Regions from separate parts of the Brevibacillus sp. HB1.3 genome, predicted to be linked through region 1. Evidence: riboswitches for the same ligand, from Rfam matches in the RefSeq annotation. Region 1 holds a riboswitch; each other region holds the start of a gene.
The links. Region 1 has a riboswitch for S-adenosylmethionine ahead of HPY31_RS09025 (homoserine dehydrogenase). Riboswitches for the same ligand answer to the same signal wherever they lie in the genome.
Positions count from the first base shown of each region.

Region 2: another riboswitch for S-adenosylmethionine. It lies ahead of HPY31_RS08455 (aminotransferase class I/II-fold pyridoxal phosphate-dependent enzyme); the one in region 1 lies ahead of HPY31_RS09025 (homoserine dehydrogenase).
Region 3: another riboswitch for S-adenosylmethionine. It lies ahead of HPY31_RS24265 (methionine ABC transporter ATP-binding protein); the one in region 1 lies ahead of HPY31_RS09025 (homoserine dehydrogenase).
Region 4: another riboswitch for S-adenosylmethionine. It lies ahead of mtnK (S-methyl-5-thioribose kinase); the one in region 1 lies ahead of HPY31_RS09025 (homoserine dehydrogenase).

Region 1 covers NZ_JABMIT010000003.1:293,852-301,999, reverse strand. The annotation lists gene HPY31_RS09045 (CcdC family protein) at 1-28, shown strand, start outside; gene HPY31_RS09040 (arsenic resistance protein) at 179-1,159, shown strand; gene HPY31_RS09035 (VOC family protein) at 1,214-2,029, opposite strand; gene HPY31_RS09030 (CapA family protein) at 2,108-3,277, shown strand; gene HPY31_RS09025 (homoserine dehydrogenase) at 3,291-4,556, opposite strand; SAM riboswitch class I at 4,643-4,754, opposite strand; SAM riboswitch class I at 4,821-4,927, opposite strand; gene HPY31_RS29005 (hypothetical protein) at 5,022-5,156, opposite strand; gene HPY31_RS09020 (DinB family protein) at 5,274-5,789, opposite strand; gene HPY31_RS09015 (cyclase family protein) at 5,807-6,448, opposite strand; gene HPY31_RS09010 (Gfo/Idh/MocA family protein) at 6,470-7,459, opposite strand; gene zwf (glucose-6-phosphate dehydrogenase) at 7,483-8,148, opposite strand, start outside.
Region 2 covers NZ_JABMIT010000003.1:173,575-181,722, forward strand. The annotation lists gene HPY31_RS08440 (hypothetical protein) at 1-1,361, shown strand, start outside; gene HPY31_RS08445 (DUF5665 domain-containing protein) at 1,371-1,682, opposite strand; gene HPY31_RS08450 (pyridoxamine 5'-phosphate oxidase family protein) at 1,851-2,309, shown strand; SAM riboswitch class I at 2,384-2,503, shown strand; gene HPY31_RS08455 (aminotransferase class I/II-fold pyridoxal phosphate-dependent enzyme) at 2,598-3,761, shown strand; gene HPY31_RS08460 (trans-sulfuration enzyme family protein) at 3,758-4,945, shown strand; gene HPY31_RS08465 (YhcN/YlaJ family sporulation lipoprotein) at 4,970-5,575, opposite strand; gene HPY31_RS08470 (PhoH family protein) at 5,778-7,112, shown strand; gene HPY31_RS08475 (DinB family protein) at 7,449-7,925, opposite strand; gene HPY31_RS08480 (hypothetical protein) at 8,065-8,148, shown strand, end outside.
Region 3 covers NZ_JABMIT010000013.1:55,566-63,713, reverse strand. The annotation lists gene HPY31_RS24280 (spore germination protein) at 1-80, shown strand, start outside; gene HPY31_RS24275 (GerAB/ArcD/ProY family transporter) at 92-1,216, shown strand; gene HPY31_RS24270 (Ger(x)C family spore germination protein) at 1,216-2,349, shown strand; SAM riboswitch class I at 2,457-2,572, shown strand; gene HPY31_RS24265 (methionine ABC transporter ATP-binding protein) at 2,673-3,686, shown strand; gene HPY31_RS24260 (methionine ABC transporter permease) at 3,687-4,352, shown strand; gene HPY31_RS24255 (MetQ/NlpA family ABC transporter substrate-binding protein) at 4,413-5,252, shown strand; gene HPY31_RS24250 (peptide ABC transporter substrate-binding protein) at 5,442-7,088, shown strand; gene HPY31_RS24245 (SRPBCC family protein) at 7,145-7,594, opposite strand; gene HPY31_RS24240 (AraC family transcriptional regulator) at 7,710-8,148, shown strand, end outside.
Region 4 covers NZ_JABMIT010000005.1:297,951-306,098, forward strand. The annotation lists gene HPY31_RS14350 (ABC transporter ATP-binding protein) at 1-948, opposite strand, end outside; gene HPY31_RS14355 (ABC transporter ATP-binding protein) at 968-2,710, opposite strand; gene HPY31_RS14360 (GNAT family N-acetyltransferase) at 2,846-3,421, opposite strand; gene mtnA (S-methyl-5-thioribose-1-phosphate isomerase) at 3,521-4,561, opposite strand; gene mtnK (S-methyl-5-thioribose kinase) at 4,558-5,787, opposite strand; SAM riboswitch class I at 5,921-6,066, opposite strand; SAM riboswitch class I at 6,372-6,548, shown strand; gene HPY31_RS14375 (2,3-diketo-5-methylthiopentyl-1-phosphate enolase) at 6,635-7,849, shown strand; gene HPY31_RS14380 (2-hydroxy-3-keto-5-methylthiopentenyl-1-phosphate phosphatase) at 7,846-8,148, shown strand, end outside.

The DNA.
Region 1 (8,148 bases):
TTTAACCAAAAAGACGTTTGGCACCTAGTAAAAAAACCACCTCCCTTTCGAGGTGGTTTTTGGTTTGCTCCCTGCCCCGGAGCGTAAAAACGGGCAACGTCGCTATGTCTTACATGGTCAGAATGCTTGGAGAAGATTGAAAAATACGGGTTCGTGTTAGGAAGGGGAAGTGCAGGAAGTGATTTCAAGAGAAGAATTGGAAAAGAATCAAGTATGGCTCTATGCTTTCGTACTACTGATTGCCGCTGGAGTAGGCTTGTTATGGCCAGCATCCAGTGAGAGCTTAGATAGCATGATATCGTTCATACTTGCCATCTTACTGTATGCGATGTTTGCCCAAATACCGTTTTTTCGTTTAAAAGAGGCATTATCGAATCGAAAGTTCATTTATGCACTGCTTGTTACGAATTACATAGCGATACCTATCCTTGTTTGGGGGTTGACCCATTTCCTTCCAAACGATCCAGCAATACGATTAGGTGTACTTCTCGTTTTGCTTACTCCCTGCATTGATTATGTTATCGTCTTTACACAACTTGGGAGAGGGAACGAGAAGCTTGTTCTGGTTTCAACCCCTATACTCTTTGTTACCCAAATGCTTTTATTACCTATTTATCTAGGGCTTTTTATGGGCAAGACATCGGCGGAAATTGTGAGTGTCGGACCGTTTTTCGAAGCATTTTTTGGTCTTATTGTTGCTCCACTGGTACTTGCTCTCCTTACGCAATGGTGGTCTAGACGCCAACCATACGGAGAACGTTTTCTTGATGCTACAGCATGGCTTCCTGTGCCTTTTATGGCACTAACCCTTTTTATTGTTGTTGCCTCTCAGATCTCTAAACTATATACTTCTTTTCATTTTATTAGCCAAGTGATTCCCGTTTATGTAGCCTTTATGGCCATAGCACCAATTCTTGCATGTATCGTTTCTCGTATATTCCGTTTAGATACTGGAGCAGGGCGGGCTCTTATCTTTAGTGCAGGAACCCGAAACTCTCTTGTCGTTCTTCCTTTTGCACTGGCGCTACCTGAACCTTTAAACGGGGTAGTGTCTGCTGTCATCGTCACGCAAACCATTGTAGAGCTGATTGGGGAACTATTCTATATTCGTCTTGTTCCACATGTACTTTTACGAGAGACGAAGGGAAATGCTGATTAAACGATCTACAAGGGTGGTGTCAACTTCATTGGTACCACCCCTTGTTCTAAATAACTATTCCAGCTCTGCTAGAAAGTAAGATCCTCCACCAATCGTATACTCGCTATTCGTCCCACTTCCTGCCAACCTCGCAAAAAACGGTCTTTGCCCGCGTTTTTTCCATGCAGTCTGTGCCATTCCCTCCTCAGTCGGTTGGCAAAGTACTACATTTCCACCCGGAAGTTCAAACGCTTGGCAGATAGCCCCCAGTTCTTTATCGTGGAATACTTCGCTCTTCTCCCACCCAAACCAGCTTTGCCAACGTGCTGTTGCTTCTTCCAGATCCGTCACGGCATACCCTACAGACTTGAGTTGGGCAGCACCGTTCGGATGTACGCCAATGATGCCGCGATTAGTCAAATCTTCTCTTCTCTCTGTATCGGTTTGCGACCATTCAATGAGAAAGGGTGGGAGAAGAGTACTCTCAGCATCTTCGAGGAACAACATCCGCCATCGAAGCGTCGTGCCATCCTCACGCGTACGACTTCCCGCAACAGGTCCCGTAACCTGCAAGCCTTGGCCTCGCAAGCGCTCTGCCCACGCATCCATCTCGTTGGTCCGAAGCGCAATCTGACCAAATCCTTCTCCCTTTGCCTCATCCTCGATGCATTGACGTATGAGCGGATTCTTTGATTGTCGAGCAAGCTCAGGGTGTTCAACCGCCAAAAACTCAACATAGGAAAGCCCGAAATAACTAAGGCTATTCCATGTCCCCCAAGACGCATGACGCCCTCCAGCTACCGCATGAAAACCCGCTTGGCAAAATTGCTCTGCTGCTTCCTGAGGAGTCCGATGTACAAAATGAACCAAATGATCAAAAGTTAATTGCACCTTTTTTCTCCCCTTTTTCGTATTACTTATAGGATATCAAAATTCATTTATGTAAGGATAGAAAGACAAGGGGGAAAAATGAACGAGAACAGATCAAGCCGGATACATGCTCGGCGCAAGCGCTCACGCAGAAAATGGGCACGTGTGGGAAAGAACACGCTCCTCTTTAGCGTGTTGGCCATCTTCGTCGTCGGAACCTACTACCTATTCCAAACTGCCATGGATAGAGAACATGCCAACCCGAACACCCAGCCTGCTCCTGATAATACCGCGAACCAAAAGTCTTCCGTGCAGCTCACCTTTGTCGGTGACATTATGATGTCAGGAAACGTTGAGAAAACCTTACTTATAAACAGCTATGACTACCCATACAAACATGTAAGCTCGCTCTTTTTGCAAGATGATATCACCATTGCCAATTTGGAGACGCCGATTACCGCCACAGGTGTTGCTGCTCAAAACAAGGAGTATGTTTACAAATCATCGCCACTTGCTGTTCCTGCCATGAAAAACGCTGGAATTGATGTGGTGAATCTGGCCAATAACCATTCCATGGACCAAGGTGTTCCGGGATTGCTGGATACCTTTGACGCTTTAGACGAAAACCGAATAAAATACGTCGGTGCCGGTAAGGATGCAAGCCGCGCCTATTCACCTGTTTTCCTAGAAAAGAACGGCATCAAGATCGCGATTCTCGGCTTCAGCAGGGTCATTCCCGAAACGAGCTGGTTTGCAGGGAATTCCCAACCAGGTATGGCCGCTTCCTATGATCCTACACTAGCAGTGAAAGCGATCCAGGATGCGAACAGCCAAGCGGATCTCGTGGTGGTGATTGCACACTGGGGCAAAGAACGCTCCGATTATCCTGTCGATCATCAAAAAGAGCTGTCTCGTGCCTACATCGATGCTGGTGCAGATTTGGTTATCGGCGGTCATCCCCACGTACTGCAAGGCTTTGAACGATACAACGACAAATGGATTGCATACAGTCTTGGCAATTTCATTTTCACACGATCAAATGAACCCAAGACTTGGGAAACGATGGTCCTGCAAGCAAACTGTACCAAGAGCGGTGATTGTGAGCTGACGATGCTTCCCTATCATGCAGAATTGGGACAGGCTGTACCCATGAATGAAAGCAACGGAGCTGCCCTGTTAAAGCGCATTGAATCCATTTCTGAGCATGTCGACATACAAAGTGACGGGCGTGTGCAGCCACGTGTAAAGGCAGTGGAGACTGCTCCCTGATAAAAGAAGCCGTTTACGCAGATTCAAGAATAGGGAAGCAGCGCACTTCTAAGCCAAAATCATTTTTCAATAAGGACTCATGCTGTTCACTGATTCCCGTCACAATCAACCCTGCGCGCAAGACGCCCCCCAAATCGAATTGAACTTTTAGTTTATGCACGTTCACTCCTGCCTGCTGAAGGAAATGCAAGACACGATCTGGCGTCGCAGTATGACATGAGCCCTCTAGATAACATAGGACGTGTTCTGCCGAATCCACCGTGCCTCCAGCTTTGTCAGCCGTTTTTTCTTTCCAGGTAGGATGCGGTGTGAATGGCTGTGTCAATAAATAGGCCAAATCCTCCACGACTGCACTTGCTGTTGGGAGCTCTCCTGCCCCTCTTCCTGTAAACAACAAGTCTCCCACGATGTTGCCGGATAGCTGGACAGCATTAAACGCATCGTGGATTTGCGCCAACGGATGGCTCAGCGGAAGCATGGTTGGTTCAACAGATAGGCGAATGCCTTTTTCGGCTTGATAAGCCTGCGCGATCAGCTTAATCCGGTACCCTAAGTCGCTTGCAATCCGAATGTGACCTGCAGACAAATCTGCAATTCCTTTGCGAACAACATCCGCTAAAGGCAGCGATTCCCCATAAACAAGCTGTGCCAGGATATACAATTTGTACATAGCATCAAAGCCTTCTACATCCGAACGAGGGTCTGCTTCCGCATAGCCCAGCTCCTGTGCTTGCTTGAGCACCTCCTGGTAGGAGAGCTGCTCTGCTTCCATTTTCGTCAAAATGAAGTTCGTTGTTCCGTTGAGAATACCGCGAACGCCTTGGATATCGTTCGTACGCAGGAACTGCCGGAGCACACTCAAGATCGGGATACCCCCAGCCACACTCGCTTCATAGGCAAGATGCACTTGATGCTGATTTGCCAAATCGACTAGCTCTGTTCCTTTTTTCGCCAGGAGTTCTTTGTTGGCGGTTACCACATGGCAGCCCTTTTCGATCAAAGCACGTACGTAGTCATAGGTAGGTTCTACACCGCCCATGACCTCCACCACAATATCCACATCGCTTCTCAATACATCCTCAAAATCTGTCGTCAGTAAAGCCGGGTCGACATGAACCGCCCGCTCTTTTTCCGAGTCACGCACCAATGCCTTGACGATCTCAATTCGTTTTCCCAGACGAGAAGCCAGCTTCTCCTGTTGTGAACGGATCGTTTTGATTACGCCCCCACCCACTGTCCCCAATCCCAATAATCCCACACGTACTACTTCTGCACTCATCCTTACCACCCCATACCCCGAATTTTAGATAAAAAGAAAAGCCATCTTCGATAAGAAGAAGGCTTGATAGCAGCTAATGCTCCCCCTCCTTATCTCCCAGGACGTATATGTCCTGCAGGAATTGGCACCTTGTCACAAAATATGCGTGACGGTTGCCGGGCTTCATCGGGCCAGTCCCTCCACCTCTCTGGATAAAGAAAATATGAAATTTAAAAAAACCTTCTTCGCTAAGAAGAAGGTTCATCTACTAATGGAGTAACCCGCTTCTTATCTTTCGAGACGAAACGTCTCGCAGGAATTGGCACCTTGTTGCAATATGCAACGGTTGCCGGGCTTCATCGGGCCAGACCCTCCACCTCTCTGGATAAGAACCATTTATGCTGTTGAGCTTTATTCTAAGAAATTCCAAGGCAAGCGTCAACAAAATTCTTTCTTTTCTGATTGCAAGCTGATCTGGCAAGGCTTTCAGTTGTGGGTGAACAGGCTTTCTACCTCTTCCATACTGCAGCAGGCACAATGAAATACGCCCTCCTGGCATTCCTCAGGCTGCTCTTTTTCCACAACATATCCGCACCATTGGCAAATAAAAAGTTGCATCATTGCTCGCCCTCCTCTTCTATTATTCTGCCCAAAATAAAAAGAGCATTTTCCGCTCGACCGTGACGATCGTTAGAAAATGCCAGAAAAGGAGGGGCATACTTGTCTACTGATTTTACCTTACCCGAAGTACCGTTCTTTCAAAATGCTAGTGTGGTGAGCTTCATGTCCAGCAATCACATAGACCAATGTCCTTGCAGATAGCTTGTTTCCGTTGGCAAGTCCTGTACGCAACCACGCTTCTGGCGAGATTCCTCGCACCTGCGCGATGGTGGAAGCTCGGGCAGCCTTATACTCTTCCAGTAAATCAGACAGGTCTCTTAGCTGAAAACACCCGTGTTCAACAAACGCATTCTCATCAAAACCGACGAGGGGTGTCTGATCTCCTCTTGCGATTCTCAGCAAGCGATAGCTCATGATGCGTTCTGCATCGATGAGATGACCCAAAACCTCTTTAACCGTCCATTTGCCTGGTGCATACCGATAATCAGCTTGCTCGGGCGCAAGGGACGAAAATAACGCGACGATCCTCTCTCCTTGCTGCGTGAGGATCGTTTGGAGCTCCCCCTCTGGTACAAGACCTACATAATAGTCAAAATAAGCAGCATATTCATCTCGCTCTGGTCGTCTGAGCATATGTTTCCCACTCCTCATCATTCGGTTTCGATAGACAAATTACTATGTAAGCCTTCAAACAATAGGACCCTTGCCGGGGCGGCATCCGTGCCGACCAGCTTGAGTGGTGCAGCTACCAGAAAATACTCGCCTGGCGGGACCTCTGCTAGCCGCAAGCCTTCCACGACAATGACTCCCGCTGCAAACAATTTTTTATGTGTGGGGTGACCTTCCTGGCTGCGTTCGATTCCAAGTGCATCGGTACCAATGCCCCGCAACCCCAGCTCACTTACATATTCCGCACCTTCTTCAGACAGAAAGATAAATTCAAAGGAGAACGCCTCTTCAAAAGAGTTTTTTGTTTTAAACAGGACAAAATCTCCTCGCACAAGATCGAAGCTCTCCAAGTCAGCGCGAGTGATCCTGTCCTCGACCGCTGTGAGATCGAGAACCTTGCAAGGGCCCACTAGCTTCTCCAAGGAAATACTTTCGAATGTATCGCCAGCATTCACCATATGCAGGGGAGCATCCACATGGGTACCCGTGTGGAGGTCCATGTCGATTCTCGATTCTGTTACATAACCGTTGGTGGCGGTCCGTATTTTCGGCTGCTTTTCCGGCTTGTTTTTATACACCGTCATTCCTTCGTACACGGTGGCGGTCACATCATACATTTTCATCCCAAACGCCCTCCCTTTTGCCTACTGTTTTTTTCGATCCGCTGGAAAAACAATCCCCATCTGCCTTCTCGCTTCATCCATGACCTGCATGGCCATTTTGGAAACTTCATGCGAATTCGTTGCAGATTGTCTGGCCCCGATCTTCGCCAAGTGTAGAAATTCTCTTATTTCATAATGCATGGTCTTCGGGGTCTGCGGCCTTGCTACTTGCTCGATTCGTCCGTCCCTGTAGCGAATGTCCACTTCTTTGAGATGGTTGATTCGATCGATCACCATCGTAGCGTCCTCCCCTTGAATTTCTGCTGGCTGATAGGAGGTCGTAATTTTCGAGAAGCTAACGATGGCATCCATCTCTCGATACTTCAACAACATACTGCCTTCTCCGTCCACTCCTGAATCAAGCACGATTCCTTCTGCTTTGATCACGTCTGGTCTGCCAAAAAGGATGAGTAACGGATAAAGACAATAAATACCGATGTCCATCAAGGCTCCGTTTGAAAAAGCAGGATCAAAAGCACGTAAAACCTTCCCTTCGCGGTAGGCGTCATAGCGCGAAGAATATTGGCAATTGCTAGCAATAAAACGTCGTACTTTTCCCAGCTTGTGCAGGTTGTCTTGTATCGCAAAAAAATTCGGCAACAGTGTAGATTTGACAGCCTCCATGAGCAGCACGTCATTTCTTTTCGCTGCCTGGATCATTTCTTCTACCTCAATCGCATTAGAAGCAAGTGGCTTTTCACACAATACGTGCAGCCCCGCGTCCATGCACTGGATCGCTTGTTCCGCGTGGCAGGAGTTGGGGCTTGCAATATAGACCGCGTCCATATTTTTGCTTGTAACCATTTCTTCTAGGCTGCTATAGGCGAATGGAGCATGGTACTTGTCAGCGATTTCCTTGGCGCGTTCGTTCGTACGTGAATAAACAGCCTGAAGAGAAAATCCTTCTACTTCTTGACCAGCCTGGATAAATTCCTCGGTGATCCAGTTCGTTCCGATTACGCCAAATCGCATCTCATCCGCTCCCTTTTCTTTTTCTATCTCGTTGCAGTAACTGGCAGTCGTTCTTCGACCTTATCCAGCCACCACACGAATCCGTCTGCTGCAAGCAATTGCTCTGCGGCCTTTGGTCCGAATGAGCCTGCTTCGTACGTAAAGAGCGGCACCAAATTTTCAGCGAAGGCTTCCAAAATCGGTGTCACCCACTCCCACGACAGCCGGACCTCATCCCAATGCGCAAAGTAAGTGGAATCCCCCCGGAGTGCATCGAACAAGAGCAGCTCGTACGCTTCTGGCACGTCTTTTGTCCCTGAACTGAAATCTACCGTCACCGGCTCAATCTTACCGCTATTTGTCGGATTCTTACTATTTACCTGCAAAGCAATACCTTCATTTGGATTCACACTGATGATCAACAAATTAGGCGATGGCGTTTCATTTTGCTCCTGATATAGCTTTTCGTGCGGATTTTTGAACTCAATGACGATCCTGGTTGATTTCTCTTGCAGTCTTTTTCCCGTGCGAATATAAAAAGGTACCCCTTCCCAAAACGGGTCATCAATCCAGACACGCGTGGCAATATACGTTTCTGTCAGGGAAACGGGATCGACACCAGGCTCGTCCCTGTAGCCAGCTACAGGCGTTCCTTGAATATGACCTGCGCTATACTGACCGCGAATCACGTGGGTCCCGACTTCTTCTTT
Region 2 (8,148 bases), 120 kb from region 1:
TAGCAGTCGTGACAGCGGCAGGTATTCTTGGCTGTTTGACGCCAATTTTTGCCAACGCAAGCTCGATTGCTAGTCCAAGTGCCACAAAGGTAGTCATGAATGACGAGGGGAAGCAAGTCACGCGCTACAATTTAAAAGAACTGGCCAAAAATGATCCAACCACGTTGAACATGCTCTTGAAAAATCAAGCGGATCACTTGTACATCATTGTAGATGAAATCAACTTGAATACGAAGCTCCAAACGTATATGGAAGAAAACAAAGCGGAGTGGGAGCGTATTTACAACGAGTACTACAGCGATATTTGGCTGGAAGTGCGCCTGACAGAGAATGCTGAAGAAATCGTGAGCGTAAATGCCAAGACTGAAAATAACAAGGTGTACATAAAGGGAATTGTGACTTCGGATGTCACCAAGGTGGTTGTGAAAAAGCCGAATTCTGACATCATTGAAGTTGTTCCGACCAACGAGCACTCTTTTACGGTCAGCTTTGAAGCTCCAGATGCATCCTATGAGCCGTATGTAACCGTAAGTGCCTATGCAGGCAGCAAGCTGGTCGATAGCGAACAGGTAAAGATCGTTCCAAAAGCAGAAGAAGATCAGGAAATGATCATCCATACCATGTCTGTATTGGATGCGAAGAAAAAGGAATTAAAGGTAAAAGGAATTGTCAAGCAGGGGGCAGACAAAGTAACTGTCACCTATAATGGCGTGAAAAAAGACGCAAGCGTGAAGAAGCTGTGGGATGGCGTAGGCAGCTTTACCGTTTCACTAAAGGATGTACAAGCAGCAAAAGATCAAAAAGCCTTGATCGAGGTTTACGAGGATGGCAAGAAGGTTGATTCCGAATCCGTTCAGGTAGAAATCGTTAACGCTCCTGACAAGGATCAAGCAACCGCATATGTCATCAAGGCGACTGCTGTAAACAATCCTGCCGCCAAGTCCATTCAGGTGAAAGGGACAGTAAGCGGCTGGAACAAAAAGGACGATACTGAGCTGGTTGTGATCGCTCCTGACGGGAAGAAAAAAGAGATCAAACCGAATGACAAAGGTGAGTTCTCTTTGACGTTGTCTTACAAGAATCATTCCTTTAGTGCCAAATCGATTCAATTCGCATTGTATGAAGACGATAAGCTGATTAAGAAAGCTGACGTTGCATTAAGCACAAAGGTCATTGTCGAGCCTGTGAAGCCAACAAACGGCGATGAAGACGATGATGATGACAAAAAGAAAAAAGAAAAAGGGAAGCAGAAAGATAAGCATCCCAACGGCAATGCGTATGGCTATTGGAAAAAGCACGACAAACATCATGATGACGATAATGACCAGGACGATGAAGATCATGACGACGACAGAGACTAGTCAGCATCGTTAAGGCCGCTGCTTGTAAGTCTCAACGTACTCCACCAATTGTCTGATGTAATCCCCCAGAATGGGGATCGAAAGAAATTGCGTCAAGAGGGAACCGAGGAAAGCCAAAACGATAGCAGTACCAATCGTCAATCCCAGACCCCGGGCAAGACCTGCGAGGAAATTGATCCAGAGCAGCTTGCGCGGGGCTGTGTAATTTTGGATCACATCTGCTAGTCGGATATCTTCTAAGAACATCGCAATTTTGTGCATCCGCTCATTTACCTTCCGAACTTCCTGAAGCTCTTCAAGTACTTGGTCAATTTGCTGCATGAGGCGATCTGTAGGCGACAAGCTGTCCATCCCCTTCCATTACTCGGTATCGTTACCTACCAGTCTAGGGAAAAAGACAACCAGAATCAAGGTGGAGAGGAAACGTTTGCCTATCAGCAATGCGAAGGGTAAAATGGACGTACTAAACGTTTGATAGGAGGCTTTGAAATGGCTGAAACTGTTTCCCAAACTCTTTCCGAAGATTTATTCAAGCTCTTGCAAAAAGAGCGTTTTGTTACCTTGGGCACAGTAGACCATGAGTCAGGAGCACCATCGCTCAGTTCCTTGTCCTGGACGTATGCTGTCAGCGCCGATACGATTCGTTTTGCCGTGGATAATCGCTCACGTATTTTGGCTAATATTGCGAAGGAACCGCAGGTTGTTCTGCATTTGATCGGTGCCGGCTCGTCTTTCGCCATTAATGGTCGTGCTGTCGTTAAAACAGACCGCCTCGAAGGTGTTCCGCTCAAGCTGGCCATGGTAGAGATCAAAATTGAGGCTGTTCGCGATATTATGTTTTACGGTTCCCGTATTTCCGCAGAACCACAATATGAAAAGACGTATGACAAAAACGCAGCAGCGAAGCTGGACAATCAAGTGATGACCGCCTTGAAAGATGCAAATTAACGGGTGGAAATAAATTGTTGACAAGAATCCAGCCGATCCATTAGTATTAGGGTCAATCGAATTGAATAGCAATCTTCTTATCCAGAGCGGCGGAGGGACTGGCCCGATGATGCCCGGCAACCAATCACCTGTATTTTAACAGGGAGATAATGGTGCTAATTCCTGCAGAGTTATCAAACTCTGAAAGATGAGAAGGATTTGCTTACGGTGACGTAAACAAAGCCTTCTTTCAGAGGAAAGAGGGCTTTTTTGATGCCCTCGTACACTAGTGGAGGGAGAGAAACAGACATGAAATTGGAAACAAAATTGATTCAGGCGGGAGTAGGCAGAGATGAAAAAACAGGGGCGGTGAGCTTTCCTGTTTACTATGCAACGGCTTATCGTCATCCTGCTTTGGGCCAGAGCACTGGCTATGATTATACGCGCACAGCTAATCCTACTCGCACCATTTTGGAGGAGACCATCGCTATAGCGGAATCAGGAGATGCAGGATTCGCCTGCGCCTCGGGAATGGCTGCTGTTCATACCGTCATGGGCTTGTTTTCCCAAGGAGATCATCTGATTGTTTCGCTCGATCTGTACGGGGGAACCTATCGATTGTTCGAGCAAGTGCTCTCTCGTTACGGTCTGACGTTTTCGTACGTGGATTTGCGTGACATTGGAGCACTGAAAAATGCGATTCGCCCAGATACAAAGGCCATTTTCGTCGAGACACCAACCAATCCGCTCATGCAGATTACCGATATTCGAGCAGTAACACAATTGGCGAAGCAGCACAGTCTCTTGACGATTGTAGACAACACATTCTTAACCCCGTATTGTCAACGCCCACTAGAGCTTGGTGCAGATATCGTCTTACATAGTGCGACCAAGTATTTGGCAGGACATAACGATGTGTTGGCTGGACTCATCGTAACAAAAGGAGAAGAGTTGTCGGAAAAAATCCGGTTTTTGCACAATTCAATCGGCGCTGTACTCGGACCGCAAGATTGCTGGCTTCTCATTCGCGGGATGAAAACATTGGCATTGCGGATGGAGCGCCATCAATCCAATGCCTTGATTGTAGCGGAAAAGCTGCGTGAGCATCCGGCAGTAGCGGAGGTATTTTATCCGGGTCTGTCAGAGCATCCGGGACATGAGATCCAGGTGAATCAAGCGACAGGGCATAGTGGGATGGTATCGTTCCGAGTCCGCGATGTGGAGCAGGTGGGGTTGTTCCTGCAAAATCTGCAAATCGTTTCCTTTGCTGAAAGTCTGGGTGGTGTCGAGTCATTGTGTACGTATCCGGCGACGCAGACTCACGCGGATATCCCGCAAGAAGTCAGAGAGCATGTCGGTGTTTGTGATCGATTGTTGCGGCTGTCGGTTGGCATCGAGCATCCAGATGATGTCGTAGCCGATTTGTTTCAGGCTTTGAATGCTAGTTTGGTCGTAGGGGGGAGTGTACGATGAATTTTGCAACCAAGCTCCTCCACGGCTCCACTTGCATTGACCCGTTCACAGGTGCGTCGTCGGTTCCGATTTATCAAGCTTCTACGTTTCATCAGGCTGATATCGATCAGCCAGGTGCATTCGATTATGCCAGATCAGGCAATCCGACCAGGCAGGCTTTGGAAGAAGCCATTGCGTCTCTGGAGGGAGGCGCACGCGGTTTCGCGTTCTCATCTGGCATGGCTGCCATTTCCAGCGTGTTCATGCTGTTTTCTGCCGGAGATCATGTTGTAGTGGCGGAAGATGTATACGGTGGCACGTTTCGGTTTTTGACCAAGGTATTGTCGAGAATGGGCATCTCTGTAACGTTCGTGGATGCGACAGAGACAGAAGCTGTTCGTGCGGCCATTACACCGGCAACGAAAGGGGTTTACCTGGAGACCCCCTCCAATCCCACCTTAAAGGTGACAGATATTGCAGCGGTTTCTCGTATCGCGAAAGAGCACGGCTTGCTCGTCATCGTCGATAATACCTTCCTTACCCCGTATTACCAGCGACCATTGGAACTTGGCGCAGATGTGGTCATTCATAGTGCAACGAAGTTTATCGGAGGGCATAGCGACGTCGTGGCTGGTCTGGCCGTGACAAGAGAAGCTGCATTAGGGGAGCAGCTTTACTTTATCCAGAATGGCATGGGAGCGATTTTGGGTGTGCAGGACTGCTGGCTCGTGATGCGTGGGCTCAAAACATTGAAAGCCCGACTGGATGTGAGCACGAAGACAGCCGCGAGCTTGGCAGATTGGTTGTCTACGCATCCACAAGTAAGCCAAGTTTACTATACGGGACTGGCGCATCACCCCGGTCATCTGATTCAAACACAACAAGCGACTGGTCATGGGGCTGTTCTTTCCTTTGATGTAGGGAGCCGCGAGCGAGCAAAAGCGCTATTTGATCGCGTGAAATTGCCGATTGTGGCAGTCAGCCTCGGGGCAGTGGAAACGATTCTCTCGTATCCAGCTACCATGTCTCATGCAGCGATGCCTGCTGAAGAAAGAGCTGCAAGAGGAATCACAGATGGTTTGATCAGATTGTCAGCTGGTTTAGAGGATTTCGATGACTTGGTGGCAGATTTGAAGCAAGCACTGGATCATTTGCCATCTGAAGCACCACCCTATATAAAAAAAGAGGTATTCTCCCGGGCTTAAATCCGGGGGGATACCTCTTTTTCTTTAAGGTGTTCCTGTACGATTTGCGTTGATTTTGTTTTGTCCTTGTGGCTCTTTGTGCATGCGTTTTTCTTTTACTTGGGAAGGGGTTTCTTCACGAGGCTGCACACTGCGTGGCAGTTGGGGAATGATCCGGCCTACGATATCCGCCAACTCCTCTGTAATTCCGGCAACAGGATGGCCGCGACGAATATCGTCTCTCATTTCCCGTAACCGCTGTACGATGGCAGGGTCGGCAGTTACGACAGCATTCGCTCCTTGGGGGTCTTCTTTTAGAGCTTCCGCAACCGTATACTTAATGACGCCAACCTCTGGACGATCCAGATTCGGATCCACAGTAATACCGACTACCGCATATTTGCCCATGACCACAGCCGTAGCGCTGTGCACCCTTTTCACACGTGTTGCTAGTTGGGTGAGACGATCAGCGGTGGCTTGGGAAGATTGATTATAAGCAGGCTGAGGAGCTGTTTGCTGAACACGCTGAGTATGAGTGGCATGCTTCGGCTGTTGTGCAGCCTGATTCGTCGGGGGTTTATTGCCTGACGTACATGCTGTAAGCAACAAGCTAAAACCGAGACAGTAGATCATGATCCGTTTCACAGGCATTCTCCCTTTCCCAGTATTGCCTTCCTTCGTTAGGAGGGCAGGGTTACAAGTATTTTGTTCTGGGCTGTCCGTTTTCATTCTGCCAATGGGTCGTCTATCTCTGTCTACCTGAACATAGACTGTAGTACATCACGTCGCCGCACTTGAGCATCCCTCCAAAAATTGCATAGGGTATATAAGAAGGGTAATAGGAGGCGAGATTTTGAAGAAAATCTACGTACTGGACACCAACGTACTCCTGCAAGATCCAAGGGCGATGTTTTCTTTCGCTGACAACGAAATCGTCATACCAGCTGTCGTATTGGAAGAAATCGATTCCAAAAAGCGGTACATGGATGAAATTGGCCGCAATGCTCGGTACGTATCTCGGCTCTTTGACAGCTTTCGTGAGCTGGGGCAATTACACACTGGCATTACCCTTGAAACAGGTGGATTGTTTCGAGTGGAACTGAATCATTCCTCTTTCCACCGCCTTCAAAAACAATTCACGGAAATGAGTAATGACAACCGGATTTTAGCGGTTGCACTAAACTTACAAGAGGAGGAAAACGGAAAGCCACAGCCAAGACCAGTCATTCTGGTAAGTAAGGATGCGCTCATGAGAGTCAAGGCTGATGCATTGAATATTTCCGCAGAGGATTTTCTTTCGGATCGGGTTGTGGGGGAGTTCTCCAGTATTTACCCGGGGTATCAGAAGATGATGGTAGCGTCCGATATCATCAAGACTTACTATGCGACAAAAAAGCTGCAGCTGGCCTCCTGTTTTCCGCGCTATCGCTTTTACCCTCATCAATTTTTAGTGCTGAAGGACGAATGCAACCCATCCATTTCAGCGATTGGAAAGGTCGACCCAGACGGAAAGATGTTAGAGATGCTTGTATCAGATGATGATCCGATTTGGGGCATCCGAGCCCGTAACGTGCAGCAACGGATGGCAACCGAATTGCTGCTACGAGATGATATTCCTTTAGTAACCATGACCGGTAAGGCCGGTACAGGAAAAACCTTGCTGGCATTAGCAGCGGGCCTGCTGCAAATTGAAGACCAGCAAAAATACAAAAAACTGTTAGTGGCAAGACCTATCGTTCCACTTGGAAAAGACATCGGTTATTTGCCCGGCGAAAAAGAAGAAAAGCTTCGACCGTGGATGCAACCGATTTATGATAATTTGGAATATTTATTCAACACGAAACGCCCAGGTGATCTGGATAAAATTTTGGCAGGCATGGGGAGTTTGCAGGTGGAAGCTTTGACGTATATTCGGGGGCGCTCCATCCCTGAACAATTTATTATCATTGATGAAGCACAGAATTTGACAAAGCATGAAGTAAAGACGATCCTGACGAGGGTGGGGGACGGCTCGAAAATTGTACTAATGGGTGATCCTGAGCAGATCGATCATCCGTATCTGGATGAGAGCAACAACGGTTTAACCTACGTGGTAGAGGTATTTAAAGACCAAAAGCTGGCTGGACATATCCAGTTGGAAAAAGGCGAACGGAGTGTGCTTGCACAGTTGGCCGCAGATTTATTGTAAAGAGGAGGTATGAAAAACGACGAGGAGGTCATACTATATTTGTCGAGCCCGATGATTCATGTGAGTAAACGGCGAAATGCCTTGCAGGAGGCGAAGATCCGTGGATAATCATGATCAAGCAATCGACGAAAGTCGTATGGAAATACACCGATTCCTTTAGCTACTTTTCTCTACGATGGAGGTTGAAGAGCCAAAGAGAATAACCGGTAGAACCCCATAAGCAATTCGGGCTCGACAAGGACCGCTCCTCATTGGAGCGGTTTTCATTTTTTTGAGCATTTGGCAGGCAAAAAGAAAAACGCGGATAAACAACCCCGCGTTTTTGTCTGGTTTTCTTTATTTGGCAGCTGCGATCGCTTTTCGTAATGACGAAATACATCCGATGTGCATTCCTTCATGGAAAAGAGTGAAGACCATCATTTCCCCATAAGTATGCATCGTGCCTTTGTCTCCTAGTTCAAACGGCTTTGGTAATGGATCATTCAAGCGGGAGTGAAATTCTTCTTTGATACGTACATGCTGTTCCTTTAGCTCGGCAGCAAAGGCTTCGAGGGAAGGTGCTTCTTTTTGCCAATCAGCAGGTTTGGTTCCTGGAGCGAACATGGCTGCGTAATGCGGAGGACATTTCATTCCTTCTGGTCCGAAGAGCAAGTAATCTTGTGTCAGGAGAATATGACCAATATTCCAGCGAATGTTGTTTTGAAAGCCATTTGGAACCACATCTGCTTCTTCCTCGGTTATTTCCGTCAATCTCGCCAAAAACATTCCGCGAATCAAGTCGTACTGATTCCATACAAAAGAAAAGTCCTGCATAGCAACCCCTGCCCTTCCTTATATTTACATACACTTCACATCTTACCGCATAAACAACAAAGGGGAAATATACAAACTGCAAAAAAATCTGCAAGTTGTCCTTCCAATTCCATACATATGTAAAAAGGAGGGAAGCATGATGGTTACGTTGGATTCATCGATTTCTTTTTTGATTTATATAACTGCGGTGTCCAGCGCGGCAGCAGGGGTTACAGAAGCTTTT
Region 3 (8,148 bases), on a different contig from region 1:
GTCTCAAGTTTTTTAACCCAAAACGAATATCGCGCTTTGACAGGGGTAGAGCCAAAGAGAAGAAAGACATTGACGAGTAAGCGAGGCGGCTATGAAAATCAACATCGATGTAAGTAAGGGCAATACGATAACGGCGTTTCTCACAGGGGTTCTTGTGCATAGCACGCAGATAGGGATGGGCATTTTGGGCTTCCAACGAATCATTGCCAAGGAGGCGGGGCATGATGCTTGGATATCTGTCATACTCGCAGCCTTACTTACTCATCTTACAGTGATGACCATTTACAAGACCTTGCAAAAATACCCCTCAGCCGATATTTACGGAATTCAGGAAGATGTGTTTGGAAAGTGGCTGGGAACAGGCATAAGTATCATTTATTTGACCTATTTTTTTGTGTCGGCTGGAGTCATTTTACGTACCTACATTGAAGTTGTCCAAACCTGGATGTTCCCGAATTTACCAACGTGGGTTCTGTCAGGAATCATCCTGTTTCTAGCGTTTTACACAGTCGTAGGGGGGATAAGAGTCATAGCAGGCTTTGCGTTTTTTTCCTTTATGGTCACGATATGGATGATATTTGAGTTATATTTCCCCTTGAAATTTGCCAGGTGGGAGTATTTATTTCCTGTCATGGATACCAGCCTGGAGAACCTTTTCAATGGAATGATTGCCATGTCTTTGACCAGTGCCGGCTTTGAGATCCTCTACGTTGCCTATCCATATGTACAAAATAAAGAGAAGGTACACAAAAGTGTACAGTTGGGGGTGCTGGTGACGTATCTGATCTATTTGCTTGTCATGATTGTGGCGCTGGTCTTTTTTAGTCAGGGTCAGCTCATGAGAACGATCTGGGCGACACTCAATATGCAAAAGATGGTGTACCTCCCTATTCTGGAAAGGTTTGAACTGGTTGTCATTTCGTTATGGCTTCTCGTGATCTTGCCGAATATTATGCTGTATTTGTGGGCTTCTGCCCGAGGTCTCAAGCGCTTGTTCGGATTTAATCTACGTCATTCATTGTATTGGATTATACCCGTGATCTATGTAGCCTCCTTGTTGTTGCTTTCCAGACAGCAGATGAGTCGGATGACGACTATTTACTCGCATATAACTCTGTACATTATTTACGTGTACCCCTATTTTTTGTACCTGATGGTCTGGCTGAAGCAACGAAAGCAAAGGGTGAAACCAACCAGCAAAGGAGAGAGTGCCTGATGCTGCCCAAGCGTCTTTTGGCGTTGTGGTGTTCATGTGTCCTTGTCCTGGCAGGCTGTTCAGATCGGCAAATTTTTGATGAGACAGGACTTGCCACGGCTGTCGGCTATGATCTGTTAAAGGATGGGGACGTTCGGGGGACAGCAATCATGCCTTCCATTAATCCAGAGGCGAAAGAAAAGATACAGGTTTTTTCGGCCACCGGTGAAACCAGCAAGGGAATTCGGGATCGGATAAATTTACAATCAGATAAAAGAGTATTGGGTGGGCAAATTCGTGTCGCACTCTACAATGAAAAATTGGCAAAGCGTGGACTTGGTAGTATCGTTGACACGTTGTATCGGGATTCCTCTATTTCCAGCAGAGTTTATCTTTGCTTATTTGAAGGCGAAACATATGATATGTTAACGCATCGCTATTCGGAAGAAGGGAATATCGGAATCTATTTATACCGTATGATTGAGCAAAATATTGAGGGGGAAAAAATTCCGTCTTCCACTATGCATGAGTTTTTTCGGTCTTATTATGACAAAGGAATCGACCCGATCATGCCGTTCATTACAAAAAAAGGAAATGAGCTGCAAATCAAGGGGATCGCATTGTTTCAAGGGGATCGTTATGTAGGGTGGATCACACCTAAGGAAGCCTTTTTAATCAAGCTCATGCATGGAAAATTCAGGATTGGCAGCTACGATACTTCTGTCCCTGCTCATATTTTTGGCGAGGTACCCAAGAATCGCGGAAGTAAAAAAGACCGTGTGCAGCTTGTCTTTGATACGATTTCCAGCCATTCAAAAATCGAGCTGACCCAAGTATCTCCCCTGATCTTTGATATTCACATCCGATTAAATGCGCGGATTTTGGAATTAACCCTCCCGCTGAAGCTAGAGAATGCCAGGTTGATGAAAATCATGGAACATGCACTGGAAGAAGAGCTCGGAAAAGAACTGCAGAAAGTAGTCCACAAATTGCAGGACCTCAATGTCGATCCCGCTGGTTTCGGGATCGTGTATCGCTCAAATAGAAGGGGCAAGGCAAATATGACGCAGGCTGAATGGAGAAAGATGTTCAAAGACGCGACATTTCGCTTTCACATAAAGTCAACCATCATCCGCAACGGCGTCATGGATTAAAAAAACTTTTCCTGCTATTACTATTGACGTGATATTTTCAAAAAGGATATAATCCGTTTTGTATCATCAAGAAATAGAAAAAACGAACATAATATACGTAGATATCTTTCTTATCAAGAGAGGCGGAGGGACAGGCCCTATGAAGCCCGGCAGCCGGTTCATTTTCGAATGAACGTCGCGGTGCCAATTCCTACAGGATTTTTGGATCTTGTACAGATGAGAAGGGTGGATGCGAACGTATACATTGCGTTGCAGCCCCTTTTTCGTTTGTGAAAAAGGGGTTTTTATATTTTTATCAAGATTATGGTCGGGAGGTGGATGCGTTGATCCAACTGCGTCATTTGCATAAAAGCTATCAAGTACAGGGTAAAACCATCCCAGCGTTAACGGGGATCGACCTTTCCATAGAGCAAGGCGAAATATACGGGATTATCGGACACTCTGGTGCAGGGAAAAGTACGTTGATCCGGTGCATCAATTTGCTAGAGCGCCCAACTTCGGGGGAAGTTATTGTGGACGGCGTCGATTTGACGAAGCTGGATGAAGGGAAGCTGCAAGAAAAGCGCCGCTCAATCGGCATGATTTTTCAGCATTTCAACTTGCTGTCTTCTTCAACGGTCGGCGAAAATGTTGCTTTTCCGCTCAAGCTGGCAAAGCGTTCGAAGGCAGAGATTGATAAGAAAGTAAACGAGCTGCTGAAGCTGGTTGGCTTGGAGGCACATAAGGACAAATATCCGTCTCAGCTGTCTGGCGGACAGAAGCAGCGTGTCGGGATTGCCCGTGCGCTCGCGAATGATCCAAAAGTGCTGCTCTGCGACGAAGCGACATCAGCTCTCGATCCGCAAACGACGAACTCCATTCTGGCACTGCTCTTGGACATCAACCGCAAGCTGGGCTTGACCATTGTGTTGATTACCCACGAGATGCACGTCATTCGCTCCATTTGTGATCGTGTCGGCGTGATTGATGGAGGAAAAATCGTCGAGTCAGGTAACGTACTGGATGTATTCCTTCGTCCAAAGCATCCGACGACACAAGAATTCGTGGAGCAAGTAGCCGATTCTACAGAGCTGCGCGAAGCGGTCGAGCACGAAAAGGCTTCGGGGAACCGCACGATTGCTCGTGTCACCTTCCTCGGAGAAAAAACGTACCAGCCGATCCTTTTCCAAACGATGCAAGAGACTGGTACGGTGTTCAGTATTTTGCAGGGAACGATTTCTCGCATGAAAGATACGCCGTATGGTCAGTTAGTGATCGAGCTGGAAGGCGATGTCGCACAGAATCAAAAGACCATCGAGACGCTGCGCCAACGTGGCTTGGAAGTAGAGGTGATATAAATGGACTGGACATTCGAAAATGTGGATTGGGCTGAAATCGGCGAAGGTACGATGGACACGCTCACGATGCTTGGCTTCTCCACTCTGTTTACCGTCCTGATTGGTTTGCCGTTGGGCATCATTCTGTTTTTGACTTCTCGCGGACAGCTTTTGCAAAACCGCACTTTTTATACGATTGCATCATTCGTTGTCAACGTATTGCGCTCGGTACCATTTATCATTCTGATGATCTTGCTGATTCCAGTAACGAAAATGATCGTAGGGACTTCACTCGGGGTACTGGGTGCCATTCCGCCGCTCGTATTTGGTGCCGCTCCGTTTTTTGCACGTTTGGTGGAAACCTCCCTGCGTGAGATTGATAAGGGCGTGATTGAGGCTGCACAATCTATGGGTGCTTCCAATTGGCAGATTGTCTGGAATGTCCTTTTACCAGAGTCTAGATCCGGTCTGATCGCGGGTATTACGATCACGACGGTAACGCTGGTCTCCTACACGGCAATGTCCGGGGTAATTGGCGGTGGTGGTTTGGGTGACTTGGCGATCCGATACGGTTATCAGCGTTTCCAAACCGATGTTATGGTTGTGACTGTTGTTATTTTGCTGGTGATGGTACAGATCTTACAATCGCTGGGGGACCGTCTGGTTCTGAAATTCAGCCGTAAATAGGATCTTTCCATATAGATTGACAAAAAATAAAACGAAATACATGCAAGGGGGAAATCATTCATGAAAAAGCTAGTCGTATCTGTACTTTCTACTGTGTTGGCATTTTCTTTGGCAGCTTGCGGAGGCAAAACCGAAACAGCACCTGCTCCAGCTGAAGGCGGCGCACAAGGCGGAAAACAGGAAGTAACATTGAAGGTAGGCGCTTCTCCCGTTCCACATGCAGCAATCTTGAAGTTCATTCAACCAAAACTGAAAGAACAAGGCGTGAACTTGGAAGTTCAAGAGTTCACTGATTACGTACAACCTAACGTTCAAGTGAACGAGAAACAACTCGACGCAAACTTCTTCCAGCACAAGCCTTACCTGGAAGACTTCAATAAAGGACAAAACATGAACCTGGTGCCAGTAGTGGCTGTACACATCGAGCCATTCGGCGCTTACAGCAAAAAAATAAAATCTGTAGATGAATTAGCTGATGGCGCAACAATCGCGCTGCCAAACGACGCGACAAACAGCGGTCGTGCACTCGCACTCTTGGAGAAAAACGGTTTGATCAAGCTGAAAGAAGGCGCTGGCATCAGCGGTACAGTGAAAGATGTTGTTGAGAACAAGAAAAACCTGAAATTAAAAGAAGTAGAAGCAGCAATGCTGCCGCGTGTTCTGGAAGAAGTAGATTTGGCGCTGATCAACACGAACTACGCGCTGCAAGCAAAGCTTGTTCCAACCAAAGACGCTCTGTTTATTGAGGATAAAGATACGCCATACGCAAACTTCTTGGTAGCTCGTCCTGACAACAAGGATTCCGAAGCTATGCAAAAGCTGGCAAAAGAACTGAACTCACCTGAAGTGAAAAAGTTCATTGAAGATGAATACAAAGGTGCGATTATTCCAGCGTTCTAATGTAAGAAATTATTGATCGATCAACAAAAACCCAACTGGCCGAAAAGCTGGTTGGGTTTTACTTTTGTTTATAATATAGTGAATTTTCATAAAATTAAATTAAATCTATACTAACCCCGTTTTCAACCCAATTCCGGTCGCGTATATTGTGTTTGAAACAGAAAAATACAGATAAGGGGGAATTTTCTGATGAAACGAAATCTCAAGTTGTTTCTTGGTGCGATGCTGGTCGCTGGAAGCGTGTTAGCTGGATGCTCCACGAGTACGCCATCGACGACAACCCCTCCAGTAGAGGGAAATGCAGCACCCGCTGAAAATCCTGCAAATGCAAAGTCGCAGGTATTTCGGGCGAACATTGTGAGTGAGCCATCGACAGCGGACCCTGGTCTTGCGAAGGATGCCACTTCGGGAGCGATCATTCGTGCTACTTTTGATGGCTTGACGCGCTTCGATTCAAACGCAAAGCCAGTGAATTCAGTAGCATCTGATGTGAAGCTCTCAGATGACAAACTGGTGTATACGTTCACGCTCCGCGACTCCAAGTGGAGCAATGGAGACCCGGTAACTGCCCATGACTTCGTGTATGCATGGAAGCGTGCACTCGGCAAGACCTTTGGTGCCGAGTATGCTTATCAGCTGTACTACATTAAAAATGCGAAGCCGATTCACGAAGGCAAGGTGAACCCTGACGAACTCGGTGCGAGGGCAATCGATGACAAAACACTGGAAGTCACGCTTGAGAATCCAACGCCTTACTTCCTGGAGCTGACGGCTTTCTACACGTACTACCCGGTTAACCAAAAAGTAGTGGAGGCTAATCCAAAATGGGCAAACGAAGCGGCCACGCACGTAAGCAACGGTCCATTTAAGATGACAGCGTGGGAGCACAAGAGCAAAATCGTGCTTGAAAAGAATGAGAACTACTGGGATAAAGACGTAGTAAAGCTCGATCGCATTGAGTTTGCGATGATCGAGGATGATAATACAGCACTGTCCATGTTCGAGAATGGTGAGCTGGATTGGGCAGGCCAGCCACTCGGTGGACTTCCCACAGATGCGATTCCGTCACTAAAAGACGGGGGAAAACTCGTTGTTCATCCAAAAGCGACGATGTACTGGTACAAGATGAATACCACAAAAGGGCCGCTCAGCAATGTGAAAATTCGTAAAGCATTGGCATACTCGGTAGATCGTCAAACCATCGTAGATAACATCACACAAGTCGGACAGGTGCCGACGATGGGGATGTTGCCGCAGTCCATGATTATCAAAAAAGACGGATACTTCAAGGATAATGATGTAGAAACAGCGAAAAAGCTGCTGGAAGAGGGCATGAGAGAGCTCAACGTGACAACGCTGCCTCCGATCACCTTGTCTTACAATCCAAGCGACAGACATAAGAAAATTGCCGAAGCGATTCAGGACCAATGGAAACAAAAGCTAGGCATTGATATAAAGATCATGGTAAAGGAGGCTGCCGTTCATTTGCAGGATATGCATGAACTCAATTACGAGATAGGCCGTATCGGTTGGAATGCAGACTTTAATGATCCGATGAATTACCTGGAAATGTTCCGAGATGGCAAAACAGGCAACAACGACACGGGCTGGGAAGATCCGCGCTATCAAGAGCTGCTGAAACAGTCATCGGTAGAAACTGATCCAGAGAAACGCAAGCAGCTGTTTGCAGAGGCTGAGCAAATCTTTATGGATGCCATGCCGTTGATTCCTCTGTTCACGGATGTGGATGTGTGGGTGCAAAGTGACAAGGTAAAAGGCGTTCAAGTAGATGGGCTCGGATTTATCGACCTCAAGTGGGCAGAAATGACGGAGTAACGAATAGAAAAAAATCCCGAGGCCAACGAAATTGCTGGTCTCGGGGTTCTTTTGTATTAGAAGCCAAAATCAAGTGTCTTGCCTGTCTCCGCATACGTCTTGATCGAAGAGAGCATCATCGGCCAATTGTTGCTGGCACTTGCGTGGGAGGGATGGTTTTCTGTCCATTGATCCTGAATCAGCGTCAGCTTGGTGCAGCCGCCAACCGGTTCTAAGGTAATGGTGACGCGAGTCTGCAATTCCGCATGATTCTCGTAATAGGCAGGACCAGGATGTTCAGTGTAACTGAAAATGTGATGAGGTTCGAACTGCAAAATTTCCCCGTAAACATGCACCGTGTCGTCACCAGCTTTTCCCGGACCAACGTAAGCCATCTCATCGCCTACTTGAAAAGTTGAGCGAATCGTACAGCCAAAGAAAGTACTCTTTACGCCTTCATCGGAAGTAAGGGCATGCCAGACCTGCTCTGGCGTAGCACCAATGTAGAAATCGAAGCGAAGATCCATCGTTTTACCCCCTCATTTTATCATTTGGGAATTGTAATCAAGTCTCCCAACTACTACTCTTACTATAAGAAGAAATAGGTAGCGTGTATTGTAAAAACACGACAGGAGGCGCATCTTGGAAAATCAGACTGCTAAGCTCCCAAAGGGTGTACTGCATGCCATGATTGGACAGAAGAAATTTTCACTAGCCAGATACGAGCCAGCAGCTGAAATCAGCTACTTCGTGCAGCATTACTGGGTCGTCCGCTGGGATTTGCGTACGGAACCACCTTACTTGCAAACTGTACTGGCTCATCCCAATGTGAATTTGGTGTTTGAAAAAGGAGCAACTGGTATTTTTGGTGTAGCCCGCACGACTTCCTCGCATCTTTTAAAGGGACAAGGTCAGGTGTTCGGAGTAAAATTCAGGCCCGGAGGTTTTTATCCGTTTCTGAATGCCCCGATATCAAAGCTGAGCGGCACTTCTACCAGTCTGGAAGCCGTGTTTGGGGTTGCTACTGACCAGCTTGAGAAAGAAGTGCTAGGCCTGCCAGATGATGAGCAAATGATGAAAA
Region 4 (8,148 bases), on a different contig from region 1:
TTCATTGATCGTTGTGTTCATATCACTGAGCTTCGCGCGAATCACTGCATAGTAGCGAGAGCTGTACCTTTGATACACATAGACTAACAGTACGAGCACTGGTACCGTCAAAAAGCAGAAGAAAGCGAGCTCAGGCTGCAAGAGGTAGAGCGCGATCAAGATTCCAATCAAATAAAGACCGTTCTGTACAAATGTGGCGAGCACACTTACATACAGCTCACGGATGGCTTCTGTATCATTGCTCACACGGGAGACAAGCGCACCTACTGGCGTTTTGTCAAAAAAGGCAACCGGGAGCTTTTGCAAATGGATAAACAGCTTCATCCGCATTTGCTGAATGATGCGCTGGGCGATCTTTTGCAGCCACAAAATCTGGACGTAGTTGAAACCAGCTGAGAGCAAGATCAGTGCCCCATAACCTACAGACAGCCAGACGATGGGCAGAACATCCCCTTGGTACATCGCCTTGACTTCCTCTGCGGTTAGCCGAATCCCTGTGGAGGTCATCTTTTGACCTGATTGATCCTTCGTTGTTACCGCGAAGCGTTCCCTGCCGTTTTCTGGCGCAATCGGGGTGAATTGCTTCTCCGTATTTGGATTCACCTTGCCTGATACCAAGTAATAAGTCGTGCCTTCTGTCAGCACAGTTACTTCTTTTTGATTGCTCCTGTCCAAAGCAAGGCCCGTCTTTGCAGCGACATCTTCACGAATATAACTCGTACCGTTCACTGTGGCGACTTGCCCCGCTGCTTGTGGTGGCACCTCGTCCAGTTGATACCACGGCTTTTGGATCGCCAGGATGTGATTATCAATCATGACCTTGGCTAAAAAAGGCCCTGCCAGCTCTGCACTCGTTCCCAGCAAGAGCAGGAACAATGCGCCTAGTATTTGCTTTTGAAATGGCCTGGCGTACTCGGTCAAACGCCCCCATACATTTTGTTTGCTCATGAAACGTTTTCCCCCTCTCTCAACCAGCCACATCCTGCTCCATTTGCTGACGACGGTACTGCTCTGCATACCAGCCGTTGCGCTGCATCAGCTCGTCATGTGTCCCCCGCTCGACGATCTGCCCCTCATCTAGCACGAGAATCAGTTGAGCGTGCTGGACCGCAGACAGACGATGAGCAGTAATAATGGTCGTTTTATCCGCGCGCTCCTGTCGCAGATGACGAAGGATACTCTCCTCCGTCCGCGCATCCACTGCCGATAGTGAATCGTCGAGAATCAGAATACCTGCATCCATTAAGAGAGCACGTGCAATGGAAATGCGCTGTTTTTGCCCCCCGGAGAGGGTGACCCCCTTCTCCCCAACCATGGTTTGCAATCCCTCTCTGAATTGGGCCAAATCTCTCTTCATCTCCGCAAGCTCCAGCGCATGCATCACTTCCTCGGTCGTCGCTTGTGGTTTCCCGAATGACACATTTTCGGCAATCGTCCGTGAAAACAGCAAATGCTCCTGAGGCACATAGCCGATTTTTTCCCGCAGCGTATCAAAAGCGAGTCCTTCGATTGGGATGCCCCCGATAAACAGGACTTGTTCCTTCATTTGATATTGATGCAACAAGGCACGGCACAACGTCGACTTGCCGCTTCCCGTCCTCCCGACAATCCCAAGCGTCTCTCCTTCACCCAAACGGAACGAGATGTCGGTGAGTGCTGGCTTGTCAGTGCCCGGATATGTAAAGGAAAAATGGCGTGCTTCTACGGTATTGGCGATTTGGCTCGTGACTGGATTCGCTGCTTCCGTCACATCTGGCTGCTCCACCATTAGCTCTGTAAAGCGTTTGTGGGATGCGCCACCCCGCTGCAACACATTAACCAGCCAACCAAAAGCGAACATCGGCCAAATTAAAAGTCCCAAGTACAAATTTAACGCAACCAAATCCCCTAAGGAGATAGCGCTAGTGAACACCAAATACGTGCCATAGCCCAGCCCGATCAAAAAGCTGAACCCAATAATAATCGCGATCGTCGGCTCAAACAGCGCGTCGATCCGCGAAACGCTCACATTTCGCTCCAACGTTTTTTCACTGACCCGGCGATATGCCTCGATATCGGCCTTTTCCTGAACAAATGCTCTCAACACCCGAACACCCGATACGGATTGTTGAACATGATCATTCATCTCTCCGAAGGCTTCCTGTGCCAAGTAAAAGCGCTCATGCAGCAGCTTTCCATAATACGCCGTTGACCAAGCCAAAAACGGCATCGGGATCAGCGCAGCCAGCGTCAGCTTCCAATCAATCGCGGTTACCATGACACCTAGCGTTAACACGGTCATGAACAACGCATCGACAAGCGTAAGCACCCCTGTACTCGCCGTTTGTTCAATGGCAGGGATGTCGTTGGTAGCCACGGCCATCAGATCACCACTGCGTTTGCGATGAAAAAACGACGGGGTCATTTTGGTCAAATGGGCAAATAGTCGCTCGCGTAGCGTTCGCTCCAGAATCAAGGCTCCCCCATTTAACAAGTACCGCCAGAGAAACCGCAATCCATACAAACTCACACCCAATACGAGCAAGATGACCACTGTTTGCGTCAAGTCGGCGTCCGTAAGGGAACTGTTACGAATTGAATCTACCGTGTCCCCGATTAATTTCGGCGGCCATAGCATGAGGACATCGATGACAAACAGCACAGAAATTCCAATGACGTATCGCTTCCAATAGGCACGAAAAAACCAAGATAATTGCCGAAGTGTCTGCATGTAAATCACCTCTATTTATTTAGACCTAACAGCACGACTAAAAAAGGGCTTGCGAATCACGCGCAGCCCTCTTGATCTGTCTTCACCATCGTAATTTACAGAATTTTCATTGTCAATCGAAGCATACAGTTCAATCTAAGATTTTTTATCGGTTTTCCAGTCAAGCCATTCCTCTTTTAGCAGGCTGTAAGTGGCATGATCCACGTAATGATCGTAAAGAAATTCATTCCGGCGCAGTACCCCTTCCAGTTGAAACCCTAATCGTTCCGGGATCGATCTGCTCTTGTGGTTTTCCGTAGCAGCCTGAATCGTTACTTTTTCCAAATCCCATGAACCGAAGATCAACACGTCCAAGTAGGTCGCCACTGCTTCTGTCATCAGGCCCTTTCCCTGAAATTGCGCACCCAGCCAATAGCCAATGGACGTCTTTTTGTTGATCCAATCCACTGTATGTACGCCGACTGTGCCAGCCAGACGTCCTTGGTACCAAATGCCGTAGTTAATGCCACGATTATCGTTGTACTGATGAATCGTCGCTTGGATGAATTGGCGAGAATCCTCTACCTTCTTCGTATAATTCAGCCACGGCAGCCATTCCATAAGATTCTCCCGGTTTGAATCCGTAAGCAAAAATAACTCCTCAGCATCAGCTAATTCTAATTGTTTCAGGTACGTATCTTCATTGATGGCTATCTGTTGGATCGTTTGCATTACGAATCTCCCCTTTTCTTGGATATGTTACTGGAAAACGCCAAAATGAGCAAAAAGCGCCCGCCAGCAACAATAGGCGAACGCATATAAAAGTATCTTTTATTTTTTGCTATTGCCGATCTCTTCCGGCTTAAAAATGCCAGTCTCCGTAACAATCGCAGTAATGTACTTCGCTGGCGTTACATCGAACGCAGGATTGTACACCTTGATATCGTCTGGAGCTACCTGTTTGCCCAAGCCATGGGTAATTTCCTCGGCTGGACGCTCTTCAATCGGAATATCTGCGCCTGTCGGTGTCTCCAAATCGACGGAGGACAAGGGAGCTGCCACGTAAAACGGAATGCCGTGAGCTTTTGCCAATACCGCTACCCCATACGTACCGATTTTGTTGGCGACATCGCCGTTCGCTGCTACGCGGTCTGTCCCCACGATGACAGCCTCTACTTTTCCTTGGGACATGACCATCGCCGCCATGTTGTCGCAGATCAGCGTCACATCAATTCCTGCTTGCTGCAATTCGAATGCAGTAAGACGAGCGCCTTGAAGAACAGGACGGGTTTCATCCGCGTACACCTTCAGGTTCCAACCGCGTTCCTTTGCCAAATAAAAGGGAGCAGTAGCCGTTCCGTACGCTGCTGTAGCCAATGCCCCTGGGTTACAGTGCGTGAGAATTCCCATACCGTCATGCAACAGAGTGAGCAGATGCTCCCCGATGGTCCGGCATACTTCAGCGTCTTCCTTTTGAATCGCCAATGCTTCATCGAGCACTGCCACCTTCAACTCGGCAATCGGCGCACCGCTTTCTTTTTCAACACGAGCCTTGATGCGATCCAACGCCCAGAACAGATTCACCGCTGTCGGACGGGAAGAGCCCAGGTAGTCTGCCTGCTGGTTCAGTTCCTGCCAAAACTCGTCGTAGTTACTCGCTTCACTACCACGAATGCCCAGGTAGAGCCCGTAAGCCGCCGCCATGCCAATGGCTGGTGCGCCACGTACTTCCAAGCGTCGGATGGAACCCCATACTTGCTCGGAGGTGGTCAAGTTTAAATAGATCGTTTCTACTGGCAGACGCGTCTGGTCAAGCAGGACCAATGCATCATTCTCCCACTTTACAGGTGCCAATTGAGTGCTGGTTGTCATACTGTTGTAGCCTCCTGGTAGTAGCGTTCAGTTACTGTGCGTACAATGTCCGTAATATCTGTCGATTCGTCGATGCCGCCGCGACCGAGAATCAGCGCTTCTCCAATCGAGAGAGCCAGACGCTCTGCTTCTGCGCGAGTCTGGTCGTCTTCGATAGCATTTAGGTCCGCTACGCCTGCCAAGCCAATGACGCGACGCAAAATTTTGCATCCGGCATAGCCTGCTGTATCCTGAATTAAGCGCTTCACGTAGCTTTGCCACAGTCCTTCGACATGGGCGCTGCGCTCTTTGGCGTGCTTGTGCCAGAGTTGAACGAATTGCGAAACGAATTCATTCCAGACATCCTCGACCGTTTCCAGTAAGTATTCGCGGTACGCTTCCCGTTCTCCTTGATCTTTTTGCAGACCGTGCTGTCCTGCGTAGTTGAGCAGCAGATTGGCTATAATCGCCCCAATGTCAAAGCCGATTGGACCGTAGTAAGCGAACTCTGGATCGATTGCTTTTAGGCTGTTTTCCGTGATAAAAATACTTCCGGTATGCAAGTCACCATGCAGCAACGCCTCCGAGCGCGTAAGGAAATCGTATTTCAGCTTGGCGATTTCCAGCTTCAGCGGCCTGTTGTTCCAGATCGCCTCGACTTCGCGGCGGATCAACGGGTTGAAGTCGTTGGTAGGCGCATTTTCATACGGATCGGTAAAGACGAGATCTTCTGTAATTTTGCATAATTCTGGATTTATGAATGTTCCGACTAGCGCTTTTTTATCGTATGGATGTGCGCCCAGATCGGATGTGAAGAACAACGTTTGCGCGAGAAAACGGCCAATTTGCTTCGCGAATAGTGGGTACCGCTTTCCTTCGATCAGCCCTTTGCGCATGATGATGTGGTCACCGACGTTTTCCATAACTGTCAAGGCAAGTTCCCCATCGAAATGATACACCTGTGGCACCAGGTCTGGAACGTATTTGTGCTGAATGCGGAGTGCCTCGCTCTCGATGCGAGCCCGATCAATCGTAAGCGGCCAAGATTCCCCCACAACGCGGGCAAAAGGCAGTGCTTGCTTGACAATGACGCTCTTACCGGTTGCTGGCTCTTGAATGTCAAAAACCAGATTGAGGTTGCCATCCCCGATTTCTCGGCTGGTCAGCTCTGCTCCTTCGCTAAAAAGACCCGGTATTCCCTTTACGTACTCCACTGCTTCCTGTTCAGTCAATGCGCGATATGCCATGATTCCAAAACTCCCCTCTACGTATTTTTCCTCTATCTCTACTTGTTTTGTTTGTGTCATGAGAGCAAAAAAGACCTCTTTTCCCGAAGAAAAGAGGTCGCTGTCGTCACGTGTAAGAAACGTGTTGATGTCCCCCTTATCTTCCAGACCACTTTTGTTTCTGCAGGAATTAGCACCGTGCATGTCGCCTGTCAATCGTTCGCTTCCTCGCGTCTGAATGGCGTCATGTCGGTTGCCGGGTATCATCGGGCCAGTCCCTCCACCTTCTCTGGATAAGGTATCCAAAACGTATTCGGTTTTTGATTTAGTTTGAATCATACAACCAACGCTTCCACGATGTCAACACCCTTTTGTGCAAAAATTCGCACCCTGCTATCAGTAGCTGTATTGTGTTCCGGATGCCGCAGGTCTCTCCCAATTCCACCAGTCTACCTTGCCTAAAAACGCTGCTGTTATCGACACCACGAAGGAATTGTAAAAAGGTTTCATCTTCGTCTCATTTTTCTAATAACCTGCTGCACATTCTCTGAAAAAACAAGATTGACTCCTGACAATGAACGTCATATCATGGGGGAAACGAATAACTCTTATCGCGAGCTGGCTGAGGGACTGGCCCTATGATGCCCGGCAACCGGCGCTATACCATGAATCGTACGCTCATCATGCGTACCTTGGATAGCGAAACGGTGCTAATTCCAACGGATAAGAGTCGAGATCGAGCACTTTTGGCTCGTTTCGGCTACTGACCCGAGAGATGAGAGGAGACGAGACGCTTTCATAGTCGACAACCGCCTCCCCGCTCAATGGGGAGGCTTTTTTTATTAATTCAAGGAGGATTTGACGTACCATGAGTGAACAACGTATCCTCGTCACCTATCTCACACAAGCAAAAGACTTGAACAAAAAAGCGCAAGCCATTGCTGTCGGCATGACAGTCGGTTCCTGGACGGACCTGCCGCTTGCCAAGCAAGCTGAGCTAGCGCCATATCTCGGTGAAGCTGTGAGCGCGACACCGATTACGACACTGGAAAACGGAGAAACACGCGGTCTGATTACCGTTAGCTATCCGACTCGCAATTTTACAGCGGACATTCCTTCCTTGTTAACCGGAATATTCGGCAAACTGTCGATGGACGGCAAAATCAAGCTCGTCGACATTGTTTTCCCTGAATCATTCCTCCAGGCTTTCCCTGGACCGAAGTTCGGCATTGATGGTCTGCGCGAACGTTTAGGTGCACATAACCGCCCGCTCTTGATGAGCATTTTCAAATCGTGTCTGGGTCTTCCTTTCGACGATCTGAAGACGCAATTCCGCGCACAAGCCTTGGGCGGAGTCGATCTCGTGAAAGATGACGAAATCTTCTTTGCAGATGACCGTGCTCCTTTTATCGAACGGATCAAAGCGTTCAAGCAGATCGCACAAGAGACCGAAGCCGAAACTGGCAAGCCCGTCCTCTATGCAGCCAACCTGACTGGACCTGTGCATGAGCTGAACGAAAAAGCGAAGCGTGCGGTAGAGGCGGGTGCTGACTGCCTCTTGTTCAACGTGCTGGCCTTTGGCTTCGATGCCCTGCACCGTTTGGCAGCCGATCCTGACGTACACGTACCAATCATGGCGCATCCAGCTTTAGCAGGCGCATACTATCCATCACCTGACTACGGCATCTCCACCCCGCTCCTACTCGGTACGTTGATGCGTGTAGCTGGGGCAGATTTGGTGCTCTTCCCATCCCCATATGGCAATGTCGCTCTGGACAAAACAGAAGCGTTGCAGCTCGCGAAGCATTTGACAGATCCACTGAATGGTGTACGCCGTTCCTTCCCGGTTCCGTCTGCCGGCATTCATCCGGGGCTGGTTCCACAGCTTTTTCAAGACTTCGGACTCGATCAAATCGTCAATGCAGGAGGCGGAATCCACGGTCATCCCGGTGGAGCAACCGCAGGAGCGAAAGCATTCGTTGCTGCGATTGATGCAGTCACCGCAGGCCGAACCTTGGAAGAAGCCGCCTCGGAATCACAAGAACTGGCGGTCGCCCTGGAAAAGTGGGGTGGCGCACGATGAGTAAGAAGCTCGTCCTGTTCTGCGATTTCGACGGAACGATTACCGAAAAAGACAACATTGTCGCGATTGTCCGCAAGTTCGCTCCCCCTGAGTGGGAAGCCTTGACGGAGCAAATCCTTTCGCAAAAAATAAGCGTTCAGGAAGGGGTTGGCAAGCTGTTTCAACTCTTGCCCTCCTCCTTGCGCCAGGACATTATTGATTTTATTGTCCATGAAGCGACCATTCGCCCGGGATTTGCTGACTTCGTGAGCTATTGCCGCGAAGAAGGCATCGAGCTGTTGATCACAAGTGGCGGCATC